3 regions of the Streptomyces sp. NPDC034103 genome follow, and region 1 is predicted to be linked to each of the others. Evidence: riboswitches for the same ligand, from Rfam matches in the RefSeq annotation. Region 1 holds a riboswitch; each other region holds the start of a gene.
What was found. A riboswitch is a leader RNA that binds a small molecule or an ion and turns the genes downstream of it on or off. The one in region 1 is predicted to bind cyclic di-AMP.
Positions count from the first base shown of each region.

Region 2: it holds a riboswitch for cyclic di-AMP, as region 1 does, so the genes downstream of both, ACZ56U_RS25570 (C40 family peptidase) here and ACZ56U_RS02685 (M23 family metallopeptidase) in region 1, are expected to answer to the same signal.
Region 3: it holds a riboswitch for cyclic di-AMP, as region 1 does, so the genes downstream of both, ACZ56U_RS16785 (transglycosylase family protein) here and ACZ56U_RS02685 (M23 family metallopeptidase) in region 1, are expected to answer to the same signal.

Region 1 covers NZ_JBVISS010000001.1:610,993-615,590, forward strand. Annotated here, with positions in the region: gene ACZ56U_RS02680 (GntR family transcriptional regulator) at 84-779, opposite strand; gene ACZ56U_RS02685 (M23 family metallopeptidase) at 966-1,730, opposite strand; cyclic di-AMP (ydaO/yuaA leader) riboswitch at 1,743-1,908, opposite strand; gene ACZ56U_RS02690 (M16 family metallopeptidase) at 2,099-3,487, opposite strand; gene ACZ56U_RS02695 (M16 family metallopeptidase) at 3,484-4,598, opposite strand, start outside.
Region 2 covers NZ_JBVISS010000011.1:234,656-239,253, reverse strand. Annotated here, with positions in the region: gene ACZ56U_RS25575 (hypothetical protein) at 1-415, shown strand, start outside; gene ACZ56U_RS25570 (C40 family peptidase) at 482-1,648, opposite strand; cyclic di-AMP (ydaO/yuaA leader) riboswitch at 1,657-1,813, opposite strand; gene pcrA (DNA helicase PcrA) at 2,385-4,598, shown strand, end outside.
Region 3 covers NZ_JBVISS010000007.1:94,803-99,400, reverse strand. Annotated here, with positions in the region: gene ACZ56U_RS16790 (transglycosylase family protein) at 1-412, shown strand, start outside; cyclic di-AMP (ydaO/yuaA leader) riboswitch at 617-824, shown strand; gene ACZ56U_RS16785 (transglycosylase family protein) at 828-1,529, shown strand; gene eno (phosphopyruvate hydratase) at 1,851-3,131, shown strand; gene ACZ56U_RS16775 (FtsB family cell division protein) at 3,218-3,694, shown strand; partial or broken gene ACZ56U_RS16770 (DUF501 domain-containing protein) at 3,718-4,119, shown strand; gene ACZ56U_RS16765 (Ppx/GppA phosphatase family protein) at 4,318-4,598, shown strand, end outside.

The DNA of each region.
Region 1 (4,598 bases):
CGCACGCACTCGGTGAATTCACGTGCGCAGGCAGCATAAATAGGCCCCCGTGAATTACTGCCCCTTTGTATACGGCCCTCTTGTTAATGCCGCAGGCTCGGCGTGTTTACGGGATGTTGCGAGTTCCTCACACGCTCGGGCCGGTCTCCCGCGGAGCCGAACCTGAGGCGGTGGGCGGCCGTCGAACGCTCCGTGTGCAGCGCGGTGACCGCACGCGCGCGTTCCCCGTCCCCGCGGCCCACCGCGTCGACGATCGCGCCGTGCTCCGCCCAGGACTCGACGGGGTCGGCCGGCGCGTCCACCGCGTACATCCAGGAGATCTTGTGGCGCAACTGGGTCAGCACCGAGGCCAGCGCCGGGCTGCCGGAGGCCTGGGCGAGCGTCTCGTGGAACCAGCCGCCCAGGGACCGCAGGTCATCGCTGTTGCCCCGCCTGGCCCGCTCCTGCCCCAGCCTGACCAGGCCACGCAGCACCTTCAGATGCGCCTCGGTGCGCCGCTGGGCGGCCCGCGAGGCGCCGAGCGGCTCCAGGAGCATCCGCATCTCCAGCAGGTCGGCCGCCTCCTGCTCGGTCGGTTCGGCCACGCACGCGCCCGCGTGCCGCCGGGTCACCACGAACCCCTCGGCCTCCAGCGTGCGCAGGGCCTCCCGGACGGGGACGCGGGAGACGCCGTAGCGGCGCGCGAGGAGTTCCTCGGTGAGCCGGCTGCCGCGCTCGTAGACACCGGCGACGATGTCGTCCCTGATCGCGGTGCATACCGAGTGCGCCGGAATACGCATGACCGACCTCCGCTTTAATCCCCGTGAAACGTCGACGATTGACGTGTGTTCAGTGACTCTATTGCAAAGAGCGGGAATTTCCGATGGCGGGCCGGAATCCATGGATATTTTTTGGACAGCGGCGCGGCGGAAACGACGAAACCCCGGCCGGTGGGCCGGGGTTCCGAAGAGGTCTCGCGTCCGTCGTCAGACGTTCACACCGTGCGAACGGAGGTAGGCGACGGGGTCGATGTCCGAGCCGTACTCCGCCGTCATGCGGGCCTCGAAGTGCAGGTGCGGCCCCGTGACGTTGCCGGTCGCGCCGGACAGGCCTATCTGCTGGCCCGGGGTGACCGTCTGGCCCACCGAGACGCCGATGGACGACAGGTGGCCGTACTGGGTGTACGTGCCGTCGTGCATCTTGATCACGACGTTGTTGCCGTAGGACCCGCCCCAGCCGGCCTCGACGACCGTGCCGGAGCCGACCGCGACCACGGAGGTGCCGCTGGCGGCGTGGAAGTCCACGCCGGTGTGGCTGCCGGAGGACCACACCGCGCCGCCGGCCTTGTAGCCGGTGGAGATGTAGGAGCCGGCGATCGGGCTGACGAAGGTGTTCAGGCGCTTGCGTTCGGCGGCCGCGCGGGCGGCGCGCTCCTTGGCCTCGCGCTCCTTCTTGGCCTTGGCGGCGGCCTGCCGGCGTGCCTCCTCCTCGGCCTTCTGCTGGGCGGCCTCGACGGCTGCCTGCTCCTGGGCCTCGGCCTGGGCGTCGATCTGGGCGGCGACCGAGTCGCCGAGGGTGATGACCGGGGTGAGTCCGGTCTGCTCGGCCGCGGGCTCCGCGGCGAGGGCCGGGGCGGCGAGGGTGCCGATGACACCGGTCGTGGTGAGGGCCGCGATCCCCGCCGCGTGGGCGGTGGTGCGCTTCATCCTGCTGGGACGACGGTGCTTCCCGGTGGCGCGCGTGAACGCCATGTAGTGGCTGGTCCTTTCCTTCCCTCTCGCCTACCGGGTTAGCTGACGGGTTCGGAGCAGGAAGGTCTCCTACGGACCCCCTCGCGGCACGCGCGGGCGTCCGATTCACCCCAGGGACTACGGATGGGTCCCCGGCTCCCCTGGCTCGCGCCGTACGGGGACTCGGCGATGGCTGTCCGGTGCCGCGGGCGCGGCGCAGTGCCTGACGGACAGCCGGGAAGACGCTAAACGGGGCCACTTTCAATCCCCAAACGGATCACGGCTTTTGTAGCGCATCCCACAGGGCAAACAGGCGACTGACCTTCAATTCGGACATTAAGGAGCCCTGGTGACACTCAAGTCACCAGGGCTCCCACGCGCGCGTGCCCCTACTCGGCCGTGACGACGGTGACTTCACCGATGCCGAGGGCCTCCACGGGCTGCCTGATGGCGGACGCGTCGCCGACCAGGATCGTCACCAGACGGTCCACCGGGAAGGCGTTCACGGCGGCCGCGGTGGCCTCGACGGTGCCGGTGGCGGCGAGCTGCCGGTACAGGGTGGCCTGGTAGTCGTCGGGCAGGTGCTGCTCGACCTGGTCGGCCAGCGTGCTCGCGACGGCCGCCGCGGTCTCGTACTTCAGCGGGGCCACCCCGACGAGGTTCTGCACGGCGACGTCCCGCTCGGCGTCGGTGAGACCTTCCGCGGCGAGGGTGCGCAGCACCGTCCACAGGTCCTCCAGGGCGGGACCGGTGTTCGGGGTGTCGACGGAGCCGCTGATGGCGAGCATCGCGGCGCCCGTGCCGTCCGGGGCGGAGCGGAGGACCTGCCCGAAGGAGCGCACGCCGTAGGTGTAGCCCTTCTCCTCGCGCAGGACGCGGTCCAGGCGGGAGGTGAGGGTGCCGCCGAGGCAGTACGTGCCGAGCACCTGGGCGGGCCACACGCGGTCGTGCCGGTCGGCGCCGATCCGGCCGATCAGCAGCTGCGTCTGGACGGCGCCGGGGCGGTCCACGATGACGACCCGGCCGGTGTCGTCGGCGGTGATCGGCGGCACCGGCCGCGCCTCGGCCGAGGAGCCGGTCCAGGAACCGAGGGTGTCACCGAGCAGCGCGTCGAGGTCGATGCCGGTGAGGTCGCCGACGACCACGACGGTGCCGGTGGCGGGGCGGACGTGCTTCTCGTAGAAGGCGCGTACGGCCGCGGAGTCGATGGCGCGGACGGTGTCCTCGGTGCCCTGGCGCGGGCGCGACATGCGCAGGTCCGCCGGGAACAGGGTCCTGGACAGCTCCTTGGCGGCCCGCCGGGAGGGGTTGGCGAGCTCGTGCGGGATCTCGTCGAGCCGGTTGGTGACCAGCCGCTCGACCTCGCTGTCGGCGAACGCGGGCGCCCTGAGGGCGTCGGCCAGCAGACCGAGCCCCTTGGGCAGGCGGGACGCCGGGACCTCGAGGCTCAGGCGGACGCCGGGATGGTCGGCGTGCGCGTCCAGGGTGGCGCCGCAGCGCTCCAGCTCGGCGGCGAACTCCTCGGCGGTGTGCTTGTCGGTGCCCTCGGAGAAGGCCCGCGCCATGATCGTGGCCACACCGTCGAGACCGGCCGGCTCGGCGTCCAGCGGGGCGTCCAGGAGGACCTCGACGGCGACGACCTGCTGGCCGGGGCGGTGGCAGCGCAGGACCGTCAGGCCGTTGTCGAGGGTGCCGCGCTCGGGGGCCGGGAAGGCCCACGGCTTCGCCTCGCCGGCCTGCGGCTGGGGGTGGAACTCCATCGTGGCGAGCTCGGTCACTTGGCCGCCTCCTCGTTCTTGTCGCCGGCCTCGATGGTGGCCTCGGCCTCGGGGTCCTCGGGGAGCTCCGCGTCCTCGGCGGCCTCCGCGGAGAGGGGTTCGTAGACGAGCACCGCGCGGTTGTCGGGTCGCAGGCGCGCCTTGGCGACCTCCTGGACCTCCTCGGCGGTCACCTCCAGGACGCGGTCGACGGCGGTGAGGGCGAGCTGCGGGTCGCCGAACAGAACGGCGTAGCGGCACAGTTCGTCGGCGCGGCCCGCGACGGTGCCGAGCCGGTCCAGCCACTCGCGCTCCAACTGGGCCTGCGCGCGCTCCATTTCCTCGGCCGTCGGGCCCTCCGCGGCGAACCGGGCGAGCTCCTCGTCGATGGCGGCCTCGATCACCGGCACCTCGACGTCACCGGAGGTCTTCACGTCCAGCCAGCCCAGCGAGGGCGCCCCGGCGAGCCGCAGCAGACCGAAGCCGGCCGCGACGGCCGTACGGTCCCGGCGGACGAGCCGGTTGTAGAGGCGGGAGGACTCGCCGCCGCCGAGGACGGTGAGGGCCAGGTCGGCCGCGTCGCACGCGCGCGTGCCGTCGTGCGGCAGCCGGTACGCCGCCATCAACGCGCGCGCGGGCACCTCTTCCTCGACGACCTCGCGCAGCTGCTCGCCGATGATCTCGGGCAGCGAGCCGTCGCGCGGGGCGGGCTTGCCGTCGTGGGAGGCGATGGAACCGAAGTACTTCTCGACCCAGGCGAGCGTCTGCTCGGGGTCGATGTCACCGACCACGGACAGCACCGCGTTGCCCGGTGCGTAGTACGTCCGGAAGAACGCGCGCGCGTCCTCCAGGGTCGCCGCGTCCAGGTCGGCCATCGAGCCGATCGGCGTGTGGTGGTAGGGGTGGCCCTCCGGGTAGGCGAGGGCGGTCAGCTTCTCGAACGCCGTGCCGTAAGGGACGTTGTCGTAGCGCTGGCGGCGCTCGTTCTTGACGACGTCCCGCTGGTTCTCCATCGACTCGTCGTCGAGGGCGGCCAGCAGCGAGCCCATGCGATCGGCCTCCAGCCAGAGGGCGAGCTCCAGCTGGTGGGCGGGCATGGTCTCGAAGTAGTTGGTGCGCTCGAAGCTCGTGG
Region 2 (4,598 bases), on a different contig from region 1:
GTCGCCGAGCCCCCGTGCCGACACCGCCACGCCGGAGGAGAACATCGATCAGCCCCCGAACTACGCCGACAACCACGCGTACCGCATGCGGACCTCCCTCAGCGCGGAGCAGCAGGCCAGCGGGCAGGCGTCGGCGGAACTCATCCTCGCGGAGCTGGCGAAGGTCAGGAAGGAGGGCGGTTCGGGGGAGTACGGGAGCTTCAGTGATGAGCGCGTCGAGACCGCGCTGGCGCGCCTCGGCTGCGGCGAGGAGCACGGGGTCTCCGTGGGGAACGGCTACTACGCCGTCTACACGGGCGTCGTGTGCGTGTCGGGGCGGGTGACGAAGGACGAGCTGACCGGCGAGGTGCACGGCGTCTACGCCGAGCCGCAGCCCGGCGAGGGGCCCTGTGTCGAGAACCGGGGAGGTCACTGACGCCAGGGCCGCGCCGCGCGTCAGGCCGGCCGCACCACGCTTGTGGATCGCCGGCCGTGCCGCGCGTCAGGCCGGCCGCACCACGCTGTGGATCGCCGACTCACCGTCGTAGAAGAGGGACTCCTCGCGTACGTACGCCCCCGGCTTCGGCGCGTGGATCATCTTGCCGTTGCCGATGTAGATGCCGACGTGGGTGACATCGTCGTAGAAGAAGACGAGGTCGCCGGGCCGGGCGTTGGAGAGGGAGACCGTGGTGCCGGCGTTCACCTGGTCGTAGGTGGTGCGCGGCAGGGAGATGCCGGCGGCGTTCCAGGCGGCCTGGGTGAGGCCGGAGCAGTCGTAGGAGTCGGGGCCGGTGGCGCCCCAGACGTACGGCTTGCCGATCTGTGAGCGGGCGTAGGCGAGCGCCTTCTCGGCCTTGGTGGCGTACGAGGAGTCTGTGGTCTGCGAGGGGTCCGTGGTCTGCGAGGGGGAGGAGGACGACGAGCCGCTCGCCACCCCCTGGGCCGCGGCCTCCTCCTTCGCCGCCTTCTGCTCCGCCGCCTGCTGCTTCGCCAGCTCCGCGGCCTTGCGGGCGGCCTCCTCCCGCTTCTCCTTCTCGATCGCCGCGAGCCGCGCCTTCTCCTCGGCGGTCAGCCGCGACAGCAGCTCGCGCGCGTCGGAGAGCTTCTTCTGGACGGTCGCCTTGGCGGTCTTGAGGTCGCTCTGTGTGTCGGTGAGCGTCTCGAGGCTCTGGGTGGCCTCCTGACGCTTCTTCATCGTCGCGGCCTGCTCGGTGACGTAGTCGTCGACCGCGCCCTTCTGGCGGGACGTCATACGGCCCATCAGCTGCGTCTGGTCGAAGTAGTCCTGCGGGGAGTCCGCGAGCAGGAAGGTCGCCGTGTCGGGCGCGGAGGCGCCGGTGCGGTACTGGGCCGCGGCGAAGGTGCCGAGTTCCTCGCGGGCCTCGTTGAGCTTCTGGGTGCGCTTGGCGACGTCGTCGAGGAGGGTGTCGACCTCCTTGCGCTGCTTGGCGGTCTTCTCCTTGGTCGCGTTGTACTTCTCGGTCGCCGACTCCGCCTGGCGGTAGAGGTCGTCGACCTTCTTCTCGACCTCCTCGATGCTCGGCTTGTCGTCGGTCGAGGGGGCGGCGGTGGCCGTCTGGGAGAGCAGTGCCACGGAGGTGAGGGCGGCCGTGGCGAGAGCGGGGGTGCGTATGCCTCCCGCGGCGGACGACTTGCGGTGCGACGCCAAGGTCGGCGACTCCTTCCATGCTCCGCCTACCGAGTTAGCTGTCGGGTTCGGGCGGGTGCTTCGGAAGGTGTGCCCTACGGCCGTCCCCGGAGGGGAGTGGGGCCGATTCACCCCGGATCGGTGTGGGTCCCCGGCTCCGGCTGCCTGGAGAGGCGTACCGGACTCGGCGGAGGCCGCGCGGCCCGGCGACGTTCGCCGGTGGGGGTCGTACGGCCTGCCCGGCACGGTAGCCAACTCGCGTGGCCCCTGTGAAGGTTGATGGTCGATATGCCCGATACATTTTCGTGACCTTGGGGCGGGGCGCGGCAGGGCGCGGGCAATGCGGGCCGATCTGGCGGGGCTTGTTCGCATTTCTGGCGGAGTGGCCGTGCCCGGCCGCCGGCTTCCCGCCGCGCCGCGGTCGCCCGGGCGGCGTGACCGGCGCCTGTGCCCGCTCACGGCGAGCTGTGGGGCGTGCGCCGCCCCTGTCTTCCCCTGTCTTCGGGTCTTCCCCTGCCTTCGGGTCCGACGGCAAGATCTGCTGTCTTCGGGTCCGACGGCAAGATCTGCTGTCTTCGGGTCCGACGGCAAGATCTGCGCCTCGGCCTGCCTGGTCGCGAGCCGTGGCCGGACGGTCACGGAGGGCGAGGGGGCCTCGGGGCGGTCAGGTCCTGTGCGCGGGCCCGCGGGCTGTCTTTCCCGCGACTTCTCGGGGTGGCGGCGGGGTGTCAGTGGGGAGCCCTAGACTCGGAGAGCGATGAGCAGCCTCTTTGATGACAGCTTCCTGGCGGACCTCCAGGCCCCTAAGGGCCGCGAGGAGGAGCACCCGCCGCCGCCCGAGGACGAGCACGGACCGGAACCCGTTCCGGACGATCTGTTCGGCGGGAAGTTCGACGTGCCACCGGACCGGGACGGCTACTACCGCGACGGCGCCGCCCGCCCGGTCCTGGACGCGGCAGCCCTCGTCGAGGGGCTCAACGAGAACCAGCGCGCCGCCGTCGAGCACTCCGGCACCCCGCTGCTCATCGTGGCCGGCGCCGGCTCCGGCAAGACCCGTGTGCTCACGCACCGCATCGCGTATCTGCTGGCCGAGCGGGACGTCCACCCGGGCCAGATCCTCGCGATCACCTTCACCAACAAGGCCGCGGGCGAGATGAAGGAGCGGGTGGAGCAGCTCGTCGGCCCGCGCGCGAACGCGATGTGGGTGATGACCTTCCACAGCGCGTGCGTGCGCATCCTGCGGCGGGAGAGCAAGAAGCTCGGCTTCACGTCGTCGTTCTCGATCTACGACGCCGCCGACAGCAAGCGGCTGATGGCCCTGGTCTGCCGCGACCTGGACCTCGACCCCAAGCGGTTCCCGCCCAAGTCCTTCAGCGCCAAGATCAGCAACCTCAAGAACGAGCTGATCGACGAGGAGGACTTCGCCGCCCAGGCCACCGACGGCTTCGAGAAGACCCTCGCCCAGGCCTACGCCCTGTACCAGTCGCGGCTGCGCGAGGCCAACGCCCTCGACTTCGACGACCTGATCATGACGACGGTCAACCTGCTGCGCGCCTTCCCGGACGTCGCCGAGCACTACCGCCGCCGCTTCCGGCACGTCCTGGTCGACGAGTACCAGGACACCAACCACGCTCAGTACGCGCTGGTCAGGGAACTGGTCGGCACCTCCGAGCACCCCGTCGACGTACCGCCCGCCGAGTTCGACCTGCCGCCCGCCGAGCTGTGTGTCGTCGGTGACGCCGACCAGTCGATCTACGCCTTCCGCGGCGCGACGATCCGCAACATCCTCCAGTTCGAGGAGGACTACCCGCAGGCGACCACGATCCTGCTGGAGCAGAACTACCGCTCCACCCAGACGATCCTGTCCGCCGCCAACGCGGTCATCGAGCGCAACGAGTCCCGCCGCCCCAAGAACCTGTGGACCAACGCGGGCTCGGGCGCCCGCATCACCGGCTATGTCGCCGACACCGAGCATGACGAGGCGCAGTTCGTCGCCGACGAGATAGACCGACTGACGGACGCGGGCGAAGCGAAGGCCGGCGACGTCGCCGTCTTCTACCGGACCAACGCCCAGTCCCGGGTCTTCGAAGAGATCTTCATCCGCGTCGGCCTGCCCTACAAGGTCGTCGGCGGCGTCCGCTTCTACGAGCGCAAGGAGGTCCGGGACGTCCTGGCCTACCTGCGTGTGCTGGCCAACCCCGAGGACTCGGTGCCGCTGCGCCGGATCCTCAACGTCCCCAAGCGCGGCATCGGCGAGCGCGCCGAGGCGATGATCGACGCCCTGTCCCAGCGCGAGAAGATCAGCTTCCCGCAGGCGCTGAAGCGGGTCGACGAGGCGTACGGCATGGCCGCGCGGTCGACGAACGCCGTGAAGCGGTTCAACGTGCTGATGGAGGAGCTCCGTACCATCGTCGAGTCCGGCGCGGGCCCCGCGACCGTCCTGGAGGCGGTGCTCGAACGCACCGGCTACCTCGCCGAGTTGCAGGCCTCCACCGACCCGCAGGACGAGACCCGGATCGAGAACCTCCAGGAACTCGCCGCCGTGGCCCTGGAGTTCGAGCAGGAGACGGGCGAGGGCGAGGAGTCCGCCTCGCTCTCCGAGTTCCTGGAGCGGGTCGCACTCGTCGCCGACTCCGACCAGATCCCCGACGAGGACGAGGACGGCTCCGGCGTCATCACCCTCATGACCCTGCACACCGCCAAGGGTCTGGAGTTCCCGGTCGTCTTCCTGACCGGCATGGAGGACGGCGTCTTCCCGCACATGCGCTCCCTCGGCCAGACCAAGGAGCTGGAGGAGGAGCGGCGGCTGGCGTACGTCGGCATCACGCGCGCGCGGGAGCGGCTGTACCTGACGCGCTCCTCGCTGCGCAGTGCGTGGGGGCAGCCGTCGTACAACCCGCCCTCGCGCTTCCTGTCGGAGATCCCGGAGCAGCACCTGGAGTGGAAGCGCACCGGCGCCGTCTCGGCCCCG
Region 3 (4,598 bases), on a different contig from region 1:
CACGGAGGACTCGTCCGGCAGCGCCTCCCCGTCGCCCGGCGCCGATGCGGACAAGTCCGCCAAGCCGGACAACTCCGGCCCCGCTTCGGGTGGTGCGCCGTCCTCCGACGGCTCGTCCGCCGCGCCGACCGAGAGTGACGAATCGGACAACTCCTGGCGAGAGGGCGGTTCTTCGAACCTGGTGGACACCGGCGCCCTCGTCGCCCCCTCCGAGGGCACCGGCCGGCACCGGGGTGCGAGCGCCGACGAGGGCTCGTACACCGTCCGGACCGGCGACACGCTCGCCTCCATCGCCGACTCCCTTGAGCTCGACGGTGGATGGCGCCGGCTCTACGCCGCGAACGAGCAGGTCATCGGTGCCGACCCGAGCGCGATCGAGCCCGGTCAGACCCTTGCTCTCGGTAGCGAATAGGGCGAAATCCCCAGCAGAAACCGCGAGTTCGCGTCCCCAATTAGCCGTAAATGTCCGGCTTGGTGAAAGTGTGGGATGAGTCTCAGAAGCCCTGATCGTCTTTGAAATCCCCCGGGTTCCGTGTCTACGGTCAACACCGCTCGTCACCGCGAGCCCCGGCTGCCGCAACGCCGAATCCTGCCAGCGGCCGTACGGGAACAGTCGTCGCGTCAAGCGCCGTAGGCAGGAGCGGGGGACCCAAGGTAAGTGCCGGGTCCGGAAGTTGAGGCCTCACGGGGTCTCATGGCCGAGAGGCCGCCGGAACCGGCTTGGGGTGGAGCCGCGCAGCGCGCCGAGAGGCGAGGTGTGCGGCCGGGCAACTCAACCGGCCCGAACCCGACAGCTCACCTCGCAGGCGTCGGTGAGGGGATCCACCATGCTGTTTTCCGCCAAGGGCAAGCACCGTCGTCCGTCCAAGGCCACCCGCGCCGCCGCGCTCGCCGGCGTCACCGGTGTCGCCATCGCCGCTCCGCTGATGGCGGCCGGCAACGCCTCCGCCGCCACCGCCTCCGAGTGGGACGCCGTCGCCCAGTGCGAGTCGGGCGGCAACTGGTCCATCAACACCGGCAACGGTTACTACGGCGGCCTGCAGTTCTCCGCCTCCACCTGGGCCGCGTACGGCGGCACGGCGTACGCCTCCACCGCCGACCAGGCCTCCAAGGCGCAGCAGATCGAGATCGCCGAGAAGGTCCTCGCGAGCCAGGGCAAGGGTGCCTGGCCGAGCTGTGGCGTGGGCCTGTCCGGCGCCGGCTACACCGGTGGCGGCTCCAGCTCGTCCTCGAACGACAGCGGCAGCAACAGCGGCAGCGACAGCACCAGCACCGGCACGCGTTCCTCCGAGCAGCAGGCCTCCCGCTCCTCCGAGCGTCCGGCCGCGAAGAAGACCGTCACCACCCCGACCGGCAAGAAGGTCAAGAAGGGCGACGGCGAGTACAAGGTCGTCACGGGTGACACCCTCAGCTCCATCGCCGCGGAGCACGACGTCAAGGGCGGCTGGCAGAAGGTGTTCAAGCTGAACAAGGACATCGTCAGCGACGCCGACTTCATCTACCCGGGCCAGCAGCTGCACCTCAAGTAAGAGGGACACAGCCGCGTCCCGGCCGAACCACAGCGCCCTCACGTGCGCGGTCCTCATGCCGAGGGCCTCGTGAGGGCCCCCCGTCCCCACGGGCTCCCCGCTCCGGTGCGTGTTCCCCCGTACGCACCGGGGCGGGGTTTCTTTCATGTGTGGCCGCCGGGACGCCGCTGTCAGTTTGTTCGGTTCAGAAACAATTTACTCTCGGTTCTGTCCACGGGGCGGTCCACGCGGTGGCCGATCGCCCGGAGGCGGTTAGGCTCGGTCTCGCAGAACCCACCGCGGTCCCGGCGGACCGTGTCACATCCCAAGAAGGAGATGCTCGTGCCGTCCATCGACGTCGTCGTAGCCCGGGAAATCCTGGACTCCCGAGGCAACCCCACGGTCGAGGTCGAGGTCGGCCTCGACGACGGCAGCACCGGTCGTGCCGCCGTCCCCTCCGGCGCCTCCACGGGCGCCTTCGAGGCCATCGAGCTGCGCGACGGTGACCCGAACCGCTACCAGGGCAAGGGTGTCGAGAAGGCCGTCCTCGCGGTCATCGAGCAGATCGGCCCGGAGCTGGTCGGCTACGACGCCACCGAGCAGCGCCTGATCGACCAGGCGATGTTCGACCTGGACGCCACCGACAACAAGGGCTCGCTCGGCGCCAACGCCATCCTCGGCGTCTCCCTCGCCGTCGCCCACGCCGCCTCCGAGGCCAGCGACCTCCCGCTCTTCCGCTACCTGGGCGGCCCGAACGCGCACCTGCTGCCCGTTCCGATGATGAACATCCTGAACGGCGGCTCGCACGCCGACTCCAACGTGGACATCCAGGAGTTCATGATCGCCCCGATCGGCGCGGAGTCCTTCTCCGAGGCGCTGCGCTGGGGCACCGAGGTCTACCACACCCTCAAGAAGGTCCTGAAGAACAAGGGCCTGTCCACCGGCCTCGGCGACGAGGGCGGCTTCGCCCCGAACCTCGGCTCCAACCGCGAGGCCCTCGACCTCATCCTCGAGGCCATCAACGAGGCCGGTTACACCCCCGGCGAGCAGATCGCCCTCGCGCTCGACGTCGCCGCCTCCGAGTTCTACAAGGACGGCGTCTACTCCTTCGAGGGCAAGGACCGCTCCGCCGCCGAGATGACGGAGTACTACGCCGAGCTCGTCGCGGCGTACCCGCTCGTCTCCATCGAGGACCCGCTGTTCGAGGACGACTGGGAGGGCTGGAAGACCATCACCGACCAGCTCGGTGACAAGGTCCAGCTCGTCGGCGACGACCTGTTCGTCACCAACCCCGAGCGCCTGGCGCGCGGTATCGAGGAGGGCGCCGCCAACGCGCTGCTCGTCAAGGTGAACCAGATCGGCTCGCTCACCGAGACCCTCGACGCCGTCGAGCTCGCCCAGCGCAGCGGCTTCAAGTGCATGATGTCGCACCGCTCCGGCGAGACCGAGGACGTCACCATCGCCGACCTCGCCGTCGCCACCAACTGCGGCCAGATCAAGACCGGCGCCCCGGCCCGCTCCGAGCGCGTCGCCAAGTACAACCAGCTCCTGCGCATCGAGGAGATCCTCGACGACGCCGCGGTGTACGCCGGCCGCTCGGCCTTCCCCCGCTTCAAGGGCTGAGGCACAGCCAAGTCGTACGTACGTCCCCGTACTCGGTCCCGTACCGTGTGCGGGGACGTACGCGCGTGTGAACGGGAGTGAGAGAGATGGCCGTCAAGGACCGTGACCGCTTCTCCACCGCCACCCGGATCCGGCTGCTCGGCGAGCAGACCGCTGCCCGCGTCTACCGCTCCCAGACCAAACGGCAGGCCCGCCGCTCCCGGCTGACCGGCCGCGCGGCGCTGCTCGCGCTGGTGCTGTGCTCGCTGGTGGTCGCGCTCGCCTATCCGATACGGCAGTACGTCTCCCAGCGCGCCGAGATCGCCGACCTGCAGCGGCAGCAGGAGCAGGCCCGGCAGCGGGTCGAGGAGCTGCGGGACGCCAAGGCGCGCTGGCAGGACGACGCGTACGCCGAGCAGCGGATCCGTGAGCGGCTGCACTATGTGATGCCGGGGGAGACGGGGTTCATCGTCGTCGACCCGGACGCGGCGCGGCAGTCGCGCGCCGATCTGGGGGCGGCCGACCGTCCCTGGTACGCGAACGTCTGGGACGGGGTCGACAAGTCCGACGCCTCCGACCAGTGAACCTGACCTAGAGAAAGACAGGCATGGAAACGCCCCCGCCGACCACTTTGCGCACCGAGCCGACCGACGCCGATGTCGAGGCCTTCAAGCAGCAGCTCGGGCGTCCGCCGCGCGGACTGCGCGCGATCGCGCACCGCTGCCCGTGCGGCCAGCCGGACGTGGTGGAGACGGCCCCGCGGCTGCCCGACGGCACGCCCTTCCCGACGACGTACTACCTGACGTGTCCGCGTGCCGCCTCGGCGATCGGCACGCTGGAGGCGAACGGCGTCATGAAGGAGATGACGGAACGGCTCCAGAGCGATCCGGAGCTGGCCGCCGCGTACCGCGCCGCGCACGAGGACTACCTCGCGCGCCGGGACGCCATCGAGGTCCTGGAGGGCTTCCCGAGCGCGGGCGGTATGCCGGACCGGGTGAAGTGCCTGCACGTACTGGTGGGGCATTCGCTGGCCGCGGGTCCGGGCGTCAACCCGCTGGGCGACGAGGCGATCGCGATGCTGCCGGAGTGGTGGCTCAAGGGCCCGTGCGTGCAGCCGCTCGCCGCGCCCGACCCGGCCGAGGAGCACCCGGGCGAGGAGGGTGCGGTGTCCGACCCCGCCGAGGCCCGTGGCGGTTCCTTCGCCGCCGTGCCGGCCGTCCCGGAGGGCTTCGGGCGGGTCGCCGCGGTCGACTGCGGTACGAACTCCATCCGGCTCCTGGTCGCGGACGTGAACCCGGCCACCGGCGAGCTGCGGGAGCTGGACCGGCGGATGACGATCGTGCGGCTCGGCCAGGACGTGGACCGGACCGGCCGGCTGGCGCCCGAGGCGCTGGAGCGGACGTTCGCGGCCTGCCGCGAGTACGCGCGGGTGATCCGTGAACTGGGCGCCGGGAAGGTGCGGTTCGTGGCCACGTCGGCCTCCCGGGA